DNA from 2 places in the Bacillus sp. SSR7 genome. Region 1 is predicted to be linked to the other one. Evidence: predicted binding sites of a transcription regulator. Region 1 holds the regulator's gene; the other holds the start of a gene.
What was found. Region 1 encodes NrdR, which represses ribonucleotide reductase genes. Its sites were predicted from a motif close to AACACNATATATNGTGTT; they were not measured.
Positions count from the first base shown of each region.

Region 1 (9,220 bases):
TGGAATTGAAAACGGTTTAATGACGACAGTTCACGCTTATACAAATGACCAAAAAAATATTGATAACCCACATAAAGATTTAAGAAGAGCACGTGCTTGCGGACAATCAATTATTCCGACAACGACAGGTGCTGCGAAAGCGCTAGCAAAAGTTCTTCCACATTTAAATGGAAAACTTCATGGTATGGCACTTCGTGTACCAACACCAAACGTGTCTCTTGTTGACTTAGTAGTAGATGTAAAACGCGATGTAACAGTTGAAGCTATTAACGACGCATTCAAAACTGTTGCAAACGGTGCGTTAAAAGGCATTGTAGAATTCAGCGAAGAGCCTTTGGTATCTATTGACTTTAATACAAATACACACTCAGCTATTATTGATGGTTTATCTACAATGGTAATGGGTGATCGTAAAGTGAAAGTACTTGCTTGGTATGATAACGAGTGGGGCTACTCTCGTCGTGTTGTAGATCTTGTAACGTTAGTTGTGGATGAATTAGCGAAACAAGAAAATATGCAGCATATTTAATTGAATAAGGAGAGGGCAAGTGAATATTTGCCCTCTTTTTTTTATTTTTTTCTGAAAAGGAAAAAAATTATATAAGTATATTTTTAGAAGTGGACATACCACGAAACGTTGGGGTTACTGTATTCGTGAATCATTTATTTTTTTTAGGGAAAAGTAAAGAGGAAAATATGACAGAAAATCGAAAAAACTGTTGTTGCAAAATGAAAATAAACAAAGTATACTAACACTCGTAAACTTAAGAGCTGAGGTACGTAGTCACTACTTAAAGGGTTAGGACCTCTCTGGACTAACTTTCCCCCGTGGTAGTGGAGCAAGCCAAATTGCAAATTAGTTTTCAATTCGAACAGTTAGAATAAATTTACAAGGGGGAACTGTAGAATGGATACTATGGATACGATGGGTCGTCACGTGATCGCTGAACTTTGGGATTGCGATTTCGACAAGCTTAATGACATGCCGTATATTGAACAATTATTTGTGGATGCAGCACTAAGAGCTGGTGCTGAAGTGCGTGAGGTTGCTTTCCATAAATTTGCACCACAAGGTGTAAGTGGAGTAGTAATTATCTCGGAATCACATTTAACAATTCATAGCTTTCCGGAGCACGGTTACGCAAGTATTGATGTTTATACTTGTGGGGATCGTATTGATCCAAATGTTGCTGCAGAATATATTGCAGAAGGTTTAAACGCGAAAACGCGTGAGAGCATCGAGCTTCCTCGAGGCACTGGTAGCTTCGAAATTAAGCAGAGAGAAACAAAAGCTCTTTAAAAAAGAACATAATTGATTTAAAATGTAAAGAGGTGTATAATGCACCTCTTTTTTAGTTTATAAAAAAGGAAAAATATGATGTGCTCGTTAGTTGAATAAATGGAGCTCTTACGAATAAGTTAATGCTCTATCTACCATCTTATTTTTGGAACCGAGATGATAACATAATGTGTTTAAACTTAAAGTGGTAAGAGAGTTAGAATGAGTTATATAATAATGTATATATATTGTCAGATGAAGTAAGTAGAGAAAAATAAAGAATATAGTGTAAAGGAGTGAATATATTGCGTTGTCCATCCTGTTCTCATAATGGTACAAGAGTGTTAGATTCGCGTCCGGTAGACGAGGGGCGCTCTATTCGAAGAAGGAGAGAGTGTGAAAGCTGTTTAAGCCGCTTTACGACATTTGAAAGAGTGGAAGAGTCACCTCTTATCGTTGTAAAAAAAGAAGGAACAAGAGAAGAGTTTAATAAAGAAAAGATTTTACGTGGCTTAATTAAAGCGTGCGAAAAAAGACCAGTATCTTTAAGACAATTAGAAGAAGTAACTCAAAGTGTGGAACGTGAACTTCGTAATTTAGGTATATCAGAAGTGAAGAGTGATATGATTGGTGAAATTGTTATGGAAGAACTACGTGATATCGATGATGTTGCCTACGTGCGTTTTGCTTCTGTATATCGCCAATTTAAAGATTTAAATGTATTTATTGAAGAATTAAAAGATATACTGCAAAAAGAAAGAGAGTAGAATCTGCATTGTATTCTCTTTACATACCGTAAATAATGAGATAAGAGAGCTAGAAGCGAAAGCTAATAGCTCTTTTTCGCTAATAAATTATATAGTGAAGATTGGATGAGAGAAAGGAAAAGCAAGAATGGAAAAACAGTCATGGATGGAGCTATTGCCGATTGATCGTTATAAAGTAAGTGCGAAAGGGTTACTGCATAATTACGACCGAAAAGTGTTAACGATGTTATATCAGCCGTTAATAGGTAGTAGAGCTTTTAGCTTGTACATGACGCTATGGGGAGAGTTAGAGCAAGATCGTGTGTTTGGAAAAGAGAATACGCATCATTCCCTTATGGTGACCATGCAAATGCAACTTCCCGAAGTGTATGAGGAACGAGTAAAGTTAGAGGCAATTGGGCTTTTGAAAGTATATATTAAGAAAGAAAAAGATATTCGAATGTTTATATATGAGCTGCAACCACCTTTATCCCCGAAGCAGTTTTTTGATGATATTGTTTTAAGTATCTTTTTATACAATCGACTGAGTCGGACAAAATATAATCAAGTAAAACAATATTTCTTAGAAGAAGAATTTGATTTTGTATCGTATGAAAATGTTACACGTTCTTTTAATGATGTATTTGGTTCGTTTAATCCAGGACAGCTTGAGCATGCGCAAGAAGATCTTCGTATTCCAAAAGCGACAGCTATGCCAAGTAATGAAAAGGGAGATGCTCCAAAAGTTTGGAATGATTTCTTTGATTTCTCCTTATTTGTAGACGGCTTGTCCGCTCTTGTTCCTAAAAAGGCGATTACAGATCAAGTGCGAGAATGTGTCATTACACTTGCTTACGTGTATGATGTAGATGTGTTATCGATGCAAAATATCGTTCTTGGTGCGGTGACAGAGATGCAGACAATTGATATTGAAAGGCTTAGAAAAGGAGCACGTGATTGGTATCAGTTCGAAAACGGTCAAGCGTTACCTGTATTAAGTGAAAGAGTACAGCCTCACGCTGCACGTATGATGAAAGAAAAAGAGCCTACATCCCAAGAAGAGATGTTAATCAAACAGTTAGAGGAAATCTCACCAAAGCAACTATTGAAAGAAATCTCTGGCGGTGCAGAGGCAACGAAGGCTGACTTGCAAATTGTTGAAGATGTAATGATGAATCAAAAGTTAACACCAGGTGTTGTGAATGTACTTATTTATTACGTTATGCTACGCTCAGATATGAAACTTGCGAAAACGTATGTGGAGAAGATTGCTGGACATTGGGCACGTAAAAAGGTCGGTACAGTTGCTGAAGCGATGGCATTAGCGAAAGAAGAAAATCGTCAATATCAAGAATGGGCTGAGACGAAGAAGAAAGGTCGTACATCCAAGAAAACAGTACGAAAAGAAATGGTACCAGATTGGCTGAAAGAAGAGCCGAAAGAACAAGAGAAAGAAACTGTGAAAAAAGATGTAAGTGCTGAAAAAGGTGCAAGTACGTTAGAGGACGAACGAAAACGATTAGAAGAAGTGTTAAAAAAATATAAGCGTGATTAATAGAAGAGAATGAACGCTCTTTGAGGTGAGAAAATGGAGCATATTCAAAATTCATTTGCAAAGTTAATGGAAAATGAAAATTTTAAAAATAGATATGAAGTATTAAAGGCGGAAGTAATGGCACATCCGCGTGTGAAAGAATTTATAGACGAACATAAAGGGGAAGTAACAACGTCTATGATTGAGCGTAGTCTTGTGAAATTATACGAATATATTGGACAAAGTGTAGGTTGCGCGGATTGTCCGGATCTAGGTTCGTGTAAAAACATGCTGCAAGGATATGAGCCAAAGCTCGTTATCCAAGGGAAGATGATTGATATTCAATATGATCGTTGCGTTAGAAAAGTAGCATATGACGAGAGGAAGAAATATGAAAAGCTCGTTCAAAGTGTATATATGCCAACTGATATTTTACAAGCAACGATGGAAAACTTAGACCCTTCAGATTTAGATGCGCGTATTGATGCAATTGGTGCAGCTAATGAGTTTTTAAGTACATATGAACCTGGTAAAAAAGTACAAGGTTTATATTTGTACGGTAAATTTGGTGTAGGGAAAACGTATTTGTTAGGAGCAATTGCGAATGAGCTTGCTCGAAAGAAAATAAGTTCGATGCTTGTATACTTCCCTGAATTTCTACGTGAAATTAAAAGTTCGATTCAAGATAATTCAATTGGGGAAAAGATTGATGCAGTGAAACGCGTACAAGTTTTAATGTTAGATGATATTGGAGCAGAAGCGATGTCAAGCTTTGTGCGTGATGATGTACTCGGTGCAATTTTGCAATTCCGTATGTTAGAAAACTTACCGACGTTCTTTACGTCTAACTTTGATTTTAAACAGCTAGAACATCATTTAACATATACGCAGCGCGGTGAAGCGGAAGAAATGAAAGCAGCTCGTATTATGGAGCGAATTAAATATTTAGCGAAACCAATTCCAATTGGCGGGAAAAACCGTCGTCATAAGTAAAGAGTAAGCTGAGAAGCTTGCTCTTTTTTTCGTAGTTAAACGCTTTTTAAAGTAGTCGAATGATAAAATGAAAAGTTCTTATTGAAAATTCCTAGTAGCTTGTATCATTTTTTTCTCCCTCCCTTAATATATATAAAATTAGCAAGCCATATCGAGTGGATTTTCTAACGATAGGAAATGTAATTCTACTAAGAGTGAACTTTCACGCGGGACGGACTCTTATAGGATTTGTAACGTATAGATACAGTCCTTTAGAGCAGGGATAAAAGGGGGGACAAAAGTGATTGAAATTTGCTTCGAAGAAAAAAATGATGCTATGCATGTATATAGACAACTACTGAAAAGAGCGGAACTGTTATATAAGGAAACGAGTGTGTATTTACAGGAACAAAAAGTGGTGATTCACATACCAGTATGTGAATCAAATTATATTGAAAAGATTTTATTGCCAGTAATGGTATATTTCATTGTGAATGTGAAACAAAATGAGTGGATATATACAATCTTAAAAGAGAAGTTTTTTTATGAAGAAGAGGAAGAGTGTCATCAGATATTGCATATGGCACAAGAGATTTTAAAAGGAAGAAGAAAAGGAATTGCTCGTGAATTAACACGTCACACATTTGAATCATATATTAAATCCTCTTTAAATAACTGGCTTTGTGATCCACTTTCATTCTCGTTTTCATCATATGTTCGTTTTCGTCTTCGTACATATAGGGAAATGGTAGCTAAGCTTGCTGAAGTGGCGATTGATGAGTATAAGTTAGAACAAGAATATCAAATGTTTATTGAGACACTCCGGCAACAAGTTCGTAGCCGGAAATCACGTTTGTCATGTGTCCATCTTATTTTTGATGAAAGTTTTATTTTCTATGATGATAAAGGTAGACGTTTAAAACAAGAGAAATTGGTTCAATATATAGATGAAGACTTATTAAAACAAAAGGATGTATATATTGATACGAAAGTAATTGCACCACTTCTTTCTATTTCGCCGAAAAAAATTTATTTATATACGAAAGAACAAGATCATAATATGATTATTACTTTGCGAAATGTATTTCAAGAACGGGTACAATTACATGGATTACATGAGTTTGAGCGCAATGTGAAAAATTTAAAAAATAAAGGTAACGCCCTTGATTTTCTAAGTTTTTGAGCATATAATTACCTACATAAATGAAATATATTGAAATGTCATGATGAGGACATGAGTAGTTTTCTACGATTTTCAGAGAGGGAAGCCTTAGGGTGTGAGCTTCCTAGTACGGGATTATTACTTACCACCTCTAAACTTTAGCAGTGAACGGTTTTTCTAGTAATTGCTAACGGACAACACCGTTATGTTGAACTTGAGCAATTAACAATTATGTTAATTGGAACAAGGGTGGAACCACGAATTCAACACTCGTCCCTTTTTACGGGATGAGTGTTTTTTATTTTGAGAAAAAGAGGAGTGACCAGTGATGGCAGATGTAGTTAAAATTACTTTCCCTGATGGAGCTGTGAAGGAGTTTCCAAAAGGCGTAACAACTGAAGAAATCGCAGCTTCTATTAGCCCAGGCTTAAAGAAAAAAGCTGTGGCTGGAAAATTAAATGATGAGATGATCGATCTTGTTACACCAATCGAAGAAGATGGTGCAGTTTCTATCATTACATTAGATTCTGAAGATGGCTTATATATTTTACGCCACTCAACAGCTCACCTTTTAGCACAAGCGTTAAAACGTTTATATAAAGATGTTAAAGTTGAGCTTGGTATTGGTCCAGTAATTGAAAATGGCTTCTACTACGATATTGATATGGAAGAAGCAATTACAGTTGAAGACTTCAAGAAAATCGAAAAAGAAATGCAAAAAATTGTGAACGAGAACTTAGAAATCGTTCGTCATGAAGTGCCACGTGCAGAAGCAATTCGTCGCTTTGAAGAAATCGGCGATGAGTTAAAATTAGATTTAATTAACGATCTTCCAGAAGATGCAGTTATTTCAATCTATGAGCAAGGCGAATTCTTCGACCTTTGCCGTGGTGTTCACCTTCCATCTACAGGGAAAATTAAAGTATTTAAATTATTAAGCGTTGCGGGTGCTTACTGGCGCGGCGATAGCAATAATAAAATGCTACAACGTATTTACGGTACTGCATTTGTTAAGAAAGCAGAATTAGATGAGCACTTACGTATGCTTGAAGAAGCGAAAGAGCGCGATCACCGTAAATTAGGTAAAGAATTAAAACTATTTACTAATAGCCAAAAAGTAGGACAAGGTTTACCACTTTGGTTACCAAAGGGTGCAACAATCCGCCGTATTATCGAGCGTTACATCGTTGATAAAGAAGCAAGCTTAGGCTATGATCACGTATACACTCCAGTACTAGGAAGCAGAGAGCTTTATGAAACTTCTGGTCACTGGAACCACTACCGTGATGGTATGTTCCCATCAATGGAAATGGATAATGAAGAGTTAGTTCTTCGTCCAATGAACTGCCCTCACCACATGATGGTTTATAAAAACGATATTCACAGCTACCGTGAATTACCAATCCGTATTGCGGAACTTGGAACAATGCACCGCTATGAAATGTCAGGTGCGTTATCTGGATTACAGCGTGTACGCGGAATGACTTTAAACGATGCGCACATTTTCGTACGCCCAGATCAAATTAAAGAAGAGTTAAAACGTGTTGTAAACCTAACTCTAGAAGTGTACAAAGATTTCGGTTTAGAGAACTACTCATTCCGTCTATCTTATCGCGACCCAGCAGATACTAAAAAGTACTATGCTGATGATGAGATGTGGGAAAAAGCACAAGGTATGTTAAAAGAAGCTATGGATGAAATGGGTCTTGATTACTACGAAGCTGAAGGTGAAGCGGCATTCTACGGTCCGAAACTTGACGTTCAAGTTCGTACTGCTCTTGGAAAAGACGAAACACTTTCAACTGTACAATTAGACTTCTTACTTCCAGAACGCTTTGAACTATCTTACGTTGGTGAAGACGGTAAACAACATCGTCCAGTTGTAATTCACCGTGGTGTTGTATCTACTATGGAACGTTTCGTAGCCTTCTTAATTGAAGAATACAAAGGTGCATTCCCAACTTGGTTAGCTCCAGTTCAAGTACAAGTAATTCCAGTTTCTCCGCAAGTACATTTAGACTATGCGAAGAAAGTACAAGATGAATTACGCCGTGCTGGTATCCGTGTTGAATTAGATACTCGTGAAGAGAAAATTGGTTACAAAATCCGTGAAGCACAAATGCAAAAAATTCCGTACATGCTTGTAGTAGGTGACAATGAAGTAACTGAAAACGGCGTAAACGTACGTAAATACGGTGAACAAAAATCAGAAACAATCGCATTAGATGCTTTTGTTGATATGATTAAAGTAGAAGGAAAACGATAAGAAAAAGCCGCGGTATACCGCGGCTTTTCTATGTAATATGAGTAAGGGAAATTAGAAAAAAAAACCATGTAACACTTATCGTAAAAAAGTATTGCAAGTATGTTAGTTGTTTGTTACAATATTTCTTGTTGTTAGTAAAACACATCGCGTCTTCTTGACAGACGTCATGTCCTATGATAAACTCATCAAGGATAATAGAATATTGTTTTGTGGAACAAGTAGAAGCACCCGCTTCTCACCTGATGGACGCATTCGCAGTTTACAGGTAAATGTATTTCTTACTTAAGATTTTACAAGTGTGGGTGTCGTATGCCCGCACTTTTTTTGTCGGGTTCTATGACTACAAACTATGTTCTGAGAAAACCTTGGAGGTGGCTTACTATTAGCAAGGATATGATGATTAACGAGCAAATTCGTGCACGTGAAGTACGTTTAGTTGGCGCAAATGGCGATCAACTTGGAATCAAGTCTCGTAATGACGCTTTAGACTTAGCTGCAAATCTTAATCTTGATTTAGTATTAGTTGCTCCAAATGCGAAACCGCCAGTATGCCGCATTATGGACTACGGTAAATTCCGCTTTGAGCAACAGAAGAAAGAAAAAGAACAGCGCAAAAATCAAAAAGTAATTAGCATGAAAGAAGTTCGTTTAAGTCCAACAATTGATGAACACGACTTTAACACAAAACTTCGTAATGCTATCAAGTTTTTAGAGAAAGGCGACAAGGTTAAAGCGTCAATTCGCTTTAAAGGACGTGCCATTACTCATAAAGAAATCGGTCAACGTGTTTTAGATCGCTTCTCAGAAGCTTGTGCTGAAGTTAGTACAATCGAATCTAAGCCTAAAATGGAAGGACGCAGTATGTTCTTAGTTTTAGCACCGAAAAACGATAAGTAATAGATAGAGGAGGAAATACCTATGCCTAAACAAAAAACTCATCGCGGCGCTGCAAAGCGTTTCAAAAAGACTGGATCAGGTAAACTGAAACGTTCTCACGCTTACACAAGCCATTTATTCGCTAACAAATCTACAAAAGCTAAACGTAAACTACGTAAAGCTGGTGTAGTAAGCGCTGGTGACTTCAAACGCATTCGTCAAATGCTTGACAACTTAAAATAAGTTCGGCTGATATATAGAACAATTAGGAGGTAATATTATGCCAAGAGTAAAAGGTGGTACAGTTACTCGTCAACGTCGTAAAAAAGTAATTAAATTAGCAAAAGGTTACTACGGTTCAAAAAATACATTATTCAAGGTTGCT
Region 1 is NZ_JBVVXV010000017.1:29,283-38,502, reverse strand. It holds gene AC0NJG_RS23465 (glyceraldehyde-3-phosphate dehydrogenase) at 1-529, shown strand, start outside; gene speD (adenosylmethionine decarboxylase) at 917-1,300, shown strand; gene nrdR (transcriptional regulator NrdR) at 1,585-2,046, shown strand; gene AC0NJG_RS23450 (replication initiation and membrane attachment family protein) at 2,174-3,580, shown strand; gene dnaI (primosomal protein DnaI) at 3,614-4,552, shown strand; gene ytxC (putative sporulation protein YtxC) at 4,833-5,714, shown strand; T-box leader at 5,746-5,974, shown strand; gene thrS (threonine--tRNA ligase) at 6,022-7,959, shown strand; ribosomal protein L20 leader region at 8,170-8,290, shown strand; gene infC (translation initiation factor IF-3) at 8,353-8,856, shown strand; gene rpmI (50S ribosomal protein L35) at 8,878-9,078, shown strand; gene rplT (50S ribosomal protein L20) at 9,116-9,220, shown strand, end outside.

Region 2 (9,220 bases), on a different contig from region 1:
AAGGAGAGAGGGTGAACAGCATGAGAAGAAGTCGCCGTAAATCGTTTGACGAGCTTGTGAAAGAAAATAAACAACAATTATTAAGCGATCGCGATGCAATCGATCGCATTGAAGAGCGTATTGAAAAACGTTATGAAATGAAACTTTTTAAGCAAGCTGAATAATTCTTAACACTAGTACGATACTACTGTTAAGGAGGCGATAGTAATGGGTAATCCGAAAAAGAATTCAAAAGACTTTGCACCGAATCATATTGGAACACAATCAAAAAAAGCTGGTGGCAATAAAGGAAAGCAAATGCAAGACCAAACGGGTAAACAACCGATTGTTGATAACGGTTAAAGAAAAGGAGAATATTGTATTCTCCTTTTTTATGTATAAATTTGAGGGAAGATAGGTAACTTAAGATGGTGTGTATATACAATATTAGGAGGGAAGTACATGCCAAATCCAGATAATCGAAGTGATAACGCTGAAAAGTTACAAGAAATGGTGCAAAATACAATTGATAACTTTAATGAAGCAAAAGAAACAGCGGAACTTTCTAATGAAAAAGATCGTTCTGCTATTGAAGCAAAAAATCAAAGACGTTTAGAAAGTATTGACTCATTAAAAAGTGAAATCAAAGATGAATCTTAACAGAATGTACAAAAAGGGCTGACTTTTGTCAGCCCTTTTTCGTAATCGTAAAGTTTTCAACGAGTAAACGCCAATTTTGTGGGAATGGTAAACCGATCTTCCAGTAGCTAATACCGCCAATACCTTGTTCTTTCATTAAATTGAACTTACTTTGAACAGACCGTGAATCTTCAAACCAAACTTCGTGTTGTACACCATTTTCATCGAAATAATTGAAATGAGGAGCCTGAGCTGTGAAATCATAACGGATCGGAACATTGTATTTACGAGCTAGTGCAACAGCTGCGACAGAGCTAATTGCTTTTGCTGGTGGGTTTCCTTGTTTGAACGGAAGTTTCCAATCGAATCCGTATAAATTTTGCCCCATCATAATTTTTTGAGGAGGCATTTGAGATTTTGCGTATTGAAGTACTTCTTTTACAGGACCGATAGGAGAGATTGCCATCGGTGGTCCGCCCTGCCATCCCCAGTCATATGTCATAATGACGACGAAATCAACAATTTGTCCTTGTGCTTTATAATCGTGAGCTTCGAAGAATTTTCCCTTTTGATTGGAACTTGTTTTCGGTACAAGCGTTGTACTTAATGTGTATCCGTTAGGTAAGCGTGTTTTCACATTTCGTAAAAAACGATTATACGCTTCGCGATCTTCGGGTGCAACACTCTCAAAATCAAAATGAATATCTCGCATACCGTACTTCTCAGCAGTTTGCAAAATATTTGTAATAAATTTGTTTTGGATTGTTGCGTCCCGTAAAATAACTGATGTCAGATCGGCACTGAAATTTCCGTTTTCGATGTTCGTAATAACGAGCATAGGGATGGTATTACCTTGCGTTGCAATATTAGCGATTTTAGCTGTTTCAGTTGGTTCTTTTAACGTACCATCTCTTTTTGCCTCGAAGCTGAAGTAAGCTAAGTATGTTAAAAATGGATTAATAGCACGTGTAGCATTAACTAAACTTTCTTTAATGGGTATAGTGGAAGGTTGTAAATAGGCGATGGATTCTACTGCACGTTGCGTCCCTTTCGGTATATATAATTGCTGTCCAACGTGGAGAATGGATTTTAAAGATAAGTTATTCACTTTAGCTAAACTAGCGAGAGGAACGTTATATGTTTGAGAGATTCGATATAAGCTGTCGCCAGGCTGTACATAATAATTATTTCCTTTCGTATTCACAATTAGTGCCTGACCAACAACGAGTGTTTCAGCTGGATTGAGCCCATTGTCTTTTACTATCTCGTCAGGTGTTGACCCATATTTAGATGCCAAGCTATATACGCTATCACCGCTCCGAACCGTTACAATTTGAATCATATGTTTGCTCCTTTCGGGAAAAGATTCACTGTTTTTATTTTATTTTTGATGTCACTGTATTATGATTAAATGTATGCAAGGTAGCAGAAGTGAAAGAAGGCGAATACATATGTTTGTAGCAGAACATGAAGTTGAAATCCGTTATGCGGAAACAGATCAAATGGGTGTTGTTTACCATTCAAACTATTTAGTGTGGCTTGAATTAGGCCGTACAAAACTTATACAAGATTTAGGATTTTCCTATGTTGAAATGGAGAAAGAGGGGATTATTTCTCCTGTGTTAGACTTGCAAATTTCATACCGTAAAGCGATGCGTTACGGTGAAAAAGCAATTGTGAAAACGTGGGTGGACACTGTGAGCCCGCTTCGCGTTGTATATGGATATGAAATTTATAATGGTGAAGGTGATCTTTGTATTACTGCAAGTACGACAAATATTTGCGCGAAAAAAGAAGGATTCAGGCCCGTATCATTTAAAAAGTTCTATCCTGAGTGGTATGCGAAATATGAGGAAATTAAGAAAAAATAAAAAAAGCGTGGCAGATGCCACGTTTTTTATTTTTCATAATTAAATTGCGGGAAATCATCACCGTCGTTAAATGTAACAGATAAATTATGTCCATCGAAGAACCACTCATCATCGCCTTCAATAAAGAAGTTAATACCTTCTTCTTGAGTTTGAACAGCAGGATGTGCAGGATCATCTTTACGAATACCTAAAGAAAGTCCTTTTTGCACAGTACTGCAACCGCCATATTGTACGAAAAGGCGCAGTGTTTCACCCGATTGTAAGTTTAATTCGTTTTTATACCATTGTGCTGCTTCTTTTGTTACGGAAAGATTCATGTATAGTTCCTCCAAATTATGTTGCTTTTTCTTTAGTATAAAAAATAACGCAAAAAGACGCTATTAATATGCTTCACGTTTTCTTTTTGCGTTATGTGGGTTACGATCTTATTTTTGCTTTTTTGAAAAGTTTGCTTTCGGTTCAGTTTTATTTATAATTCGTCCAATATTTGCACGGTGTTTATAAATAACCATACCTGCTAATAAACACATCGCAATAATGAAGATTTTATCCCCGCTAACAATTGATGCGATAACGGCAACGACAGCTGTTACCATAGAAGAAAGTGATACGTATCTTGTTGTAAATAAAAGGCTGAAAAAGACAACAGCTAATATTGCAAAAACAACTGGTGAGTAGCATAATAGCACGCCAGCAGAAGTTGCAACTGCTTTACCACCACGGAATTTCGCGAAAATCGGATACACATGTCCAAGAACAGCTGCTAATCCGAACCATAGTGGATGAACGTCTAACGCGAAAATAATCGGTAGACTCGTTGCTAATGTACCTTTTAAAATGTCAGCAATTGTAACGATAAAACCTGCTTTTTTCCCTAGTGTGCGGAATGTATTTGTTCCGCCTAAATTACCGCTTCCGTGCTCACGAATGTCAATTCCATAACCAATCTTTCCAACGACTAGTGCAAATGGAATCGAGCCAAGTAAGTAGGCAACGATAAATAAAAGATATGTAGTAACCATAAGTTCAGTCTCCTTTATTCAAATGTGTTGATAAAGGGTAAAAAGAGTTTTTCCCGTATATTGTACCATACATTTGTAAAGAGCACATTTCTTTTTTGTAAATGAAAAATTCATTATTTCGTGAAAAAAATTTCACAGTAATGTTACATTTCTCACAGAAACACTAAGACTATATGTAGTAACATTTTAATCAAAAGACAACAACATATTGGTGGAGGGTTATAAATGTTACAAAATAATACACGTGGAGAAGAAGAATTAATGAAAGTGTTTGAGACAATAGTCCACGGCAATGAACAAGATTTAATGCAAGAAAATGCAAATGTAGATGGCCGCTCTCCGATGGGAGTAATGGGAACGTTCGCATCTGAGAGTGCGAAATATTACGCTGTTGAAAATTTATTGTCAGATCAAGTGAAAAAAGCGATAAATGAAAATATATTATATCCACATGATTTAGATTTTTATGCGACAGGAACGACGACTTGTTCACAAATTCCGTTAGCGCAAATGCTTGCGAACGGTTTTCATACCGGACATGGACATATGAGACAACCGCAAGACATTAAAAGTGCATTAGCTCTTTCATCTATTATTTTTCAAGCGAATCAAAATATGCAGCACGGTGGTCAATCGTTTGCACTCTTTGATGTTGATTTAGCTCCATATGTGAGAAAAACAGTAGAGAGACATAAGAAACGATTACAGTCATATCCGCTTACGAAAGAACAAATAGAAGAATTTGCGTGGAAAGAAACAGAAAATGATACGTATCAGGCTTGTGAAGCTTTCATTCATAATTCAAATAGTATGCATAGTAGGGGCGGGGGGCAAGTACCGTTTATTTCTATTAATTATGGAACAGACACATCGAAAGAAGGAAGACTTTTAATTAAACAACTTTTAAAAGCGACACAAGCTGGTCTTGGTAAAGGGGAAACACCAATTTTTCCTATTCAAATTTTTAAAATGAAAAAAGGTGTGAACTTTGTAGAAAGTAATCCGAACTATGATTTATTTGAATTAGCGTTAGAGACAACGGCTGAACGATTATTCCCTAACTTTTCATTTTTAGATGTGCCATTTAATGCTGTGTATTATGATGGAAGACCGGAAAGTGAAGTATGTTACATGGGATGTCGTACTCGTGTTATGTCTAACATACATGGAGAAGAAACGGCGATTGGAAGAGGGAATTTATCCTTTACGTCTATTAACTTAGTGAAATTAGCGCTCATTAGTGGTTCACAAGAAGCGTTTTTTGAAGCGTTAAATTATTACTTAGATGTAGGAATCCAGCAATTATTAGAGAGATTTGAGTATCAATGTACGAAGCGAGCAAGAGATTTTCGATTTTTATATTCACAGGGCGTATGGCGCGGTGGAGAAAAGTTACAGCCTGAAGATTCTGTAGCATCGATTTTAAAGCAAGGGACGTTAAGTCTTGGTTTTATCGGTCTTGCGGAGTGTTTAGTAGCTTTAACAGGAAAGCATCACGGAGAAGATGAAGAATCATGGAAACTCGGATATGAAATTATTTCCTTTATGAGAGATAGAATGGATAAAGCGACAGAAGAACATGAACTGAATTTCTCAGTCATTGCAACTCCTGCAGAAGGGTTATCGGGGAAGTTTGTGAAAAAGGATAGGGAAGAATTTGGCGTGATTAGCGGTATAACGAACCATAATTATTATACGAATTCATTCCATATCCCAGTTTACTATAACATGCAAGCGATAAATAAAATTCGTTTAGAAGGACCTTTCCATGCTCTATGTAACGGGGGGCACATTACGTATATTGAACTAGACGGAGCAGCTATGCATAACAAGAAGGCGTTAAAACAAATTGTGCAAGCGATGGCAGAACATGGCGTTGGATACGGTTCAATTAATCATCCTGTTGACCGTTGTAAGTGCTGCAGTTATCACGGAGTTATCGGAAATGAATGTCCAAGCTGCGGAAATGAAGATGAGGCCAATATAGAAAGAATTCGCCGCATAACAGGTTATCTTGTAGGAGATATGTCGAAGTGGAATAGTGCGAAACGTAGTGAAGAGATGGATCGGGTGAAGCATAAATGAAAGTGATGAACATCATTCATGATAGTGTAGTAGATGGAGAAGGGTTGCGGACAGTCGTGTTTTTTGCGGGCTGTCCGCATCGTTGTTTCGGTTGCCATAATCCGAAATCGTGGAATATTTGTAATGGAACTGAAATGACAGTAGAAGAAATTGTGAAAGAGATTGCAAGTAATCCATTAACTGATGTAACATTTTCAGGTGGGGATCCATTTTTTCAAGCTGCTGAAGTGAAAAAAATAGCAAAAGCTGTGAAGGATTTGAAAAAAAATCTATGGATGTATACAGGTTATACGTTAGAAGAGATACAGAGTTCTCAAAATAATGATATGATAGAGTTGTTACATTATGGGGATGTTTTAGTCGATGGAAGATTTGAAATCGAGAAAAAAGATTTAACACTTCCATTTCGCGGAAGCTCCAATCAACGTATTATTCGATTGAAAGAGTAAAAAGGCGGGATAGATGATATGAATAAAACAGTATTACTTGTTGAAGATGAAAGAAGATTACGTGAAATTGTTAGTGATTATTTTCGTAACGAAGGCTTTGAAGTGATCGAAGCAGAAGACGGAAAAAAAGCGCTAGAATTATTTGCAGAGCATGAAATTGATTTAATTATGTTAGATATTATGTTACCAGAAATAGATGGATGGTCTGTTTGTAGACGAATTAGAAAAGAATCAGCAGTACCAATTATTATGCTAACAGCACGTTCGGATGAGGATGATACATTACTAGGGTTCGAATTAGGTGCAGATGAGTATGTAACAAAACCTTTTAGCCCGAAAGTATTAGTAGCTCGTGCGAAGACGTTATTGAAACGTGCGGATGGCGTGGTAGGAGTAGCAGAAGAAAATGCTATGTCTTTAGCTGGAATAGAAGTGAATCGTCTATCTAGAACCGTTTTAGTAGATGGAGAAGAAATTATATTAACACATAAAGAATTTGAACTTCTCGTTTATTTAATGGAGAACAAAGGAATTGTGTTATCACGTCAACATTTATTAGATCAGTTATGGGGATATGATTATTACGGTGATGACCGAACGGTTGATACTCATATTAAAAAACTACGAAATAAGCTAGGAGATAAAGCGAAGCATATTGGTACTGTTATTCGAGTAGGTTATAAGTTTGAAGAATAATCGTAACGGATTGTGTACTTTAGCCTAGGGAAATGTCGATTTTTATATCCTCTTTGGCAGGCAGAATGTACAAAAAATACATTTCTTGTCTACAATGTTAGATAAGAGTATTTTTTTAATTGGATTTCACGATGAGTTCACAAGAAGGACACAAAACGTGACTATACTGAAAATACGAATTCACCAGAGAGGGGAAGTAAACATGGGATATTACGACGGACCAAATTTAAATGAAGAGCATAGTGAAACGAGAGAAGTGAGAAAATCAGGAAGTAAAAAAGGTTATTTTTTCACAGGTTTAGTCGGAGCTGTAGTTGGGGCTGTTTCAATTAGTTTTGCAGCACCATATATGCCATGGGCTCAAAATAATGGAGCGGCGGTATCATCATTTAGTTCAGATTCGAAAGTAGAAGGTACTGTAGTTCCTGTTGTCAATAAAGCAAAAAATGAGACTGATTTACCTGGGATGATTGAAGGCGCGAAAGATGTTGTTGTAGGTGTTATTAATATGCAACAAAGCATTGATCCATTTGCAATGCAACCGACAGGTCAAGAACAACAAGCTGGTTCAGGGTCAGGTGTGATTTATAAAAAAGCAGGAAATAAAGCATATATTGTAACAAACAACCACGTAGTAGATGGAGCAAATAAACTTGCTGTAAAACTAAGTGATGGTAAAAAAGTAGATGCAAAGCTTGTAGGGAAAGACCCTTGGTTAGATTTAGCGGTTGTAGAAATTGATGGATCTAATGTAAATAAAGTTGCCACTTTAGGTGATTCAAGTAAAATCCGTGCGGGTGAAAAAGCAATTGCGATTGGTAACCCACTAGGGTTTGATGGAAGTGTAACGGAAGGTATAATCAGTAGTAAAGAACGTGAAATTCCAGTTGATATTGATGGGGACAAACGTCCAGATTGGCAAGCACAAGTTATTCAAACAGATGCAGCGATCAATCCTGGTAATAGTGGTGGTGCGTTATTTAACCAAAACGGTGAAATAATTGGGATTAATTCAAGTAAAATTGCACAACAAGAAGTTGAAGGAATTGGATTTGCTATTCCAATTAATATCGCAAAGCCAGTTATTGAATCACTTGAAAAAGACGGAGTAGTGAAACGTCCAGCCCTTGGAGTAGGTGTTGTTTCATTAGAAGATGTGCAAGCTTATGCAGTAAATCAATTGAAAGTACCGAAAGAAGTAACGAATGGTGTTGTATTAGGTAAAATTTACCCAATATCACCGGCCGAAAAAGCTGGTTTAGAGCAATATGATATTGTAGTAGCATTAGATAATCAAAAAGTAGAGAATGCTCTTCAATTCCGTAAATATTTATATGAGAAGAAAAAAGTAGGCGAGAAAGTGGAAGTTACATTCTATCGTAACGGTCAAAAAATGACGAAAACAGCTACTTTAGCAGATAACTCAGCTACAAAGAATCAATAATCGGAATAAAAGAAAGTCTCTTTCATATTGAAAGAGACTTTCTTTATCGGCTATACTAAAGGAATAGGAGGGATTAATTATGATGATTGAAAACCCAACTCGTACGGAAATTGGTGAAGTATTAAAGAAAAGCAAAACAATTGCGGTTGTTGGTTTATCGGATAAGCCAGAACGTACATCGTATATGGTTTCAAAAGCAATGCAAGATGCTGGATACCGCATTATTCCAGTAAACCCAACAGTAGATGAGGTGCTAGGAGAGAAAGCAGTTGCTTCACTAAAAGATATTAAGGAACATGTTGACATTGTAAATGTATTCCGCCGTTCAGAATTTTTAATGGATGTTGCAAAAGAATTTGTGGAGATTGATGCAGATGTTTTTTGGGCACAATTAGGAGTACAAGATGAAGATACATATCAACTTTTAAAAGAAAAAGACTATACTGTAATCATGGATCGTTGCATAAAAGTAGAACATGCAATGACAAAATAGTATTGATTGTAAAGTTAGAAAGATTGCTTCAGCCCTTATTATAGATAAGTAGGGCCGATGAACGAGGTGTTCATCATGAGATTTTTTAAAGGCTGTTTTTGGGGATTGTTACTTGTAATCCCGTTTTGGATCTTGATCATTTGGATCATAATAAAGGTTTGGAATATGTAATCTTGGCATACATATCCATTTCTCGTTGACAAACGATTATTTTTCTGAAATAGTAGCCTAGAGGAATCCTTGTGAAAAAACAAGGATTTTTCTATTGAAAATGGTATATAAAAGAGATAAGATAACTTGCCAAAACTATAGTCGAGGCGTTATTCTATAATAGAAACATATGTTCTGATTTTGGATTAGGAAAGGGGCAAGGAGTTTGGCGAAGCATCAGTTCCAATATAATGAAGATGCGATTCAAGTGTTAGAAGGACTTGAAGCCGTTCGAAAACGCCCGGGTATGTATATCGGGAGCACGGACAGCCGTGGATTGCATCATTTAGTATACGAAATAGTAGATAACTCCGTTGATGAAGCGTTAGCGG
Region 2 is NZ_JBVVXV010000005.1:94,493-103,712, forward strand. It holds gene AC0NJG_RS11895 (FbpB family small basic protein) at 21-164, shown strand; gene sspN (acid-soluble spore protein SspN) at 208-342, shown strand; gene tlp (small acid-soluble spore protein Tlp) at 442-639, shown strand; gene AC0NJG_RS11910 (glycoside hydrolase family 18 protein) at 668-1,960, opposite strand; gene AC0NJG_RS11915 (acyl-CoA thioesterase) at 2,070-2,489, shown strand; gene AC0NJG_RS11920 (HesB/YadR/YfhF family protein) at 2,516-2,806, opposite strand; gene plsY (glycerol-3-phosphate 1-O-acyltransferase PlsY) at 2,915-3,511, opposite strand; gene AC0NJG_RS11930 (anaerobic ribonucleoside triphosphate reductase) at 3,737-5,596, shown strand; gene nrdG (anaerobic ribonucleoside-triphosphate reductase activating protein) at 5,593-6,045, shown strand; gene AC0NJG_RS11940 (response regulator transcription factor) at 6,064-6,741, shown strand; gene AC0NJG_RS11945 (S1C family serine protease) at 6,944-8,185, shown strand; gene AC0NJG_RS11950 (CoA-binding protein) at 8,265-8,678, shown strand; gene parE (DNA topoisomerase IV subunit B) at 9,055-9,220, shown strand, end outside.
Region 2: AC0NJG_RS11930 (anaerobic ribonucleoside triphosphate reductase) is a predicted target of NrdR. The motif match lies at 3,677-3,694, and genes of this name have one in related genera.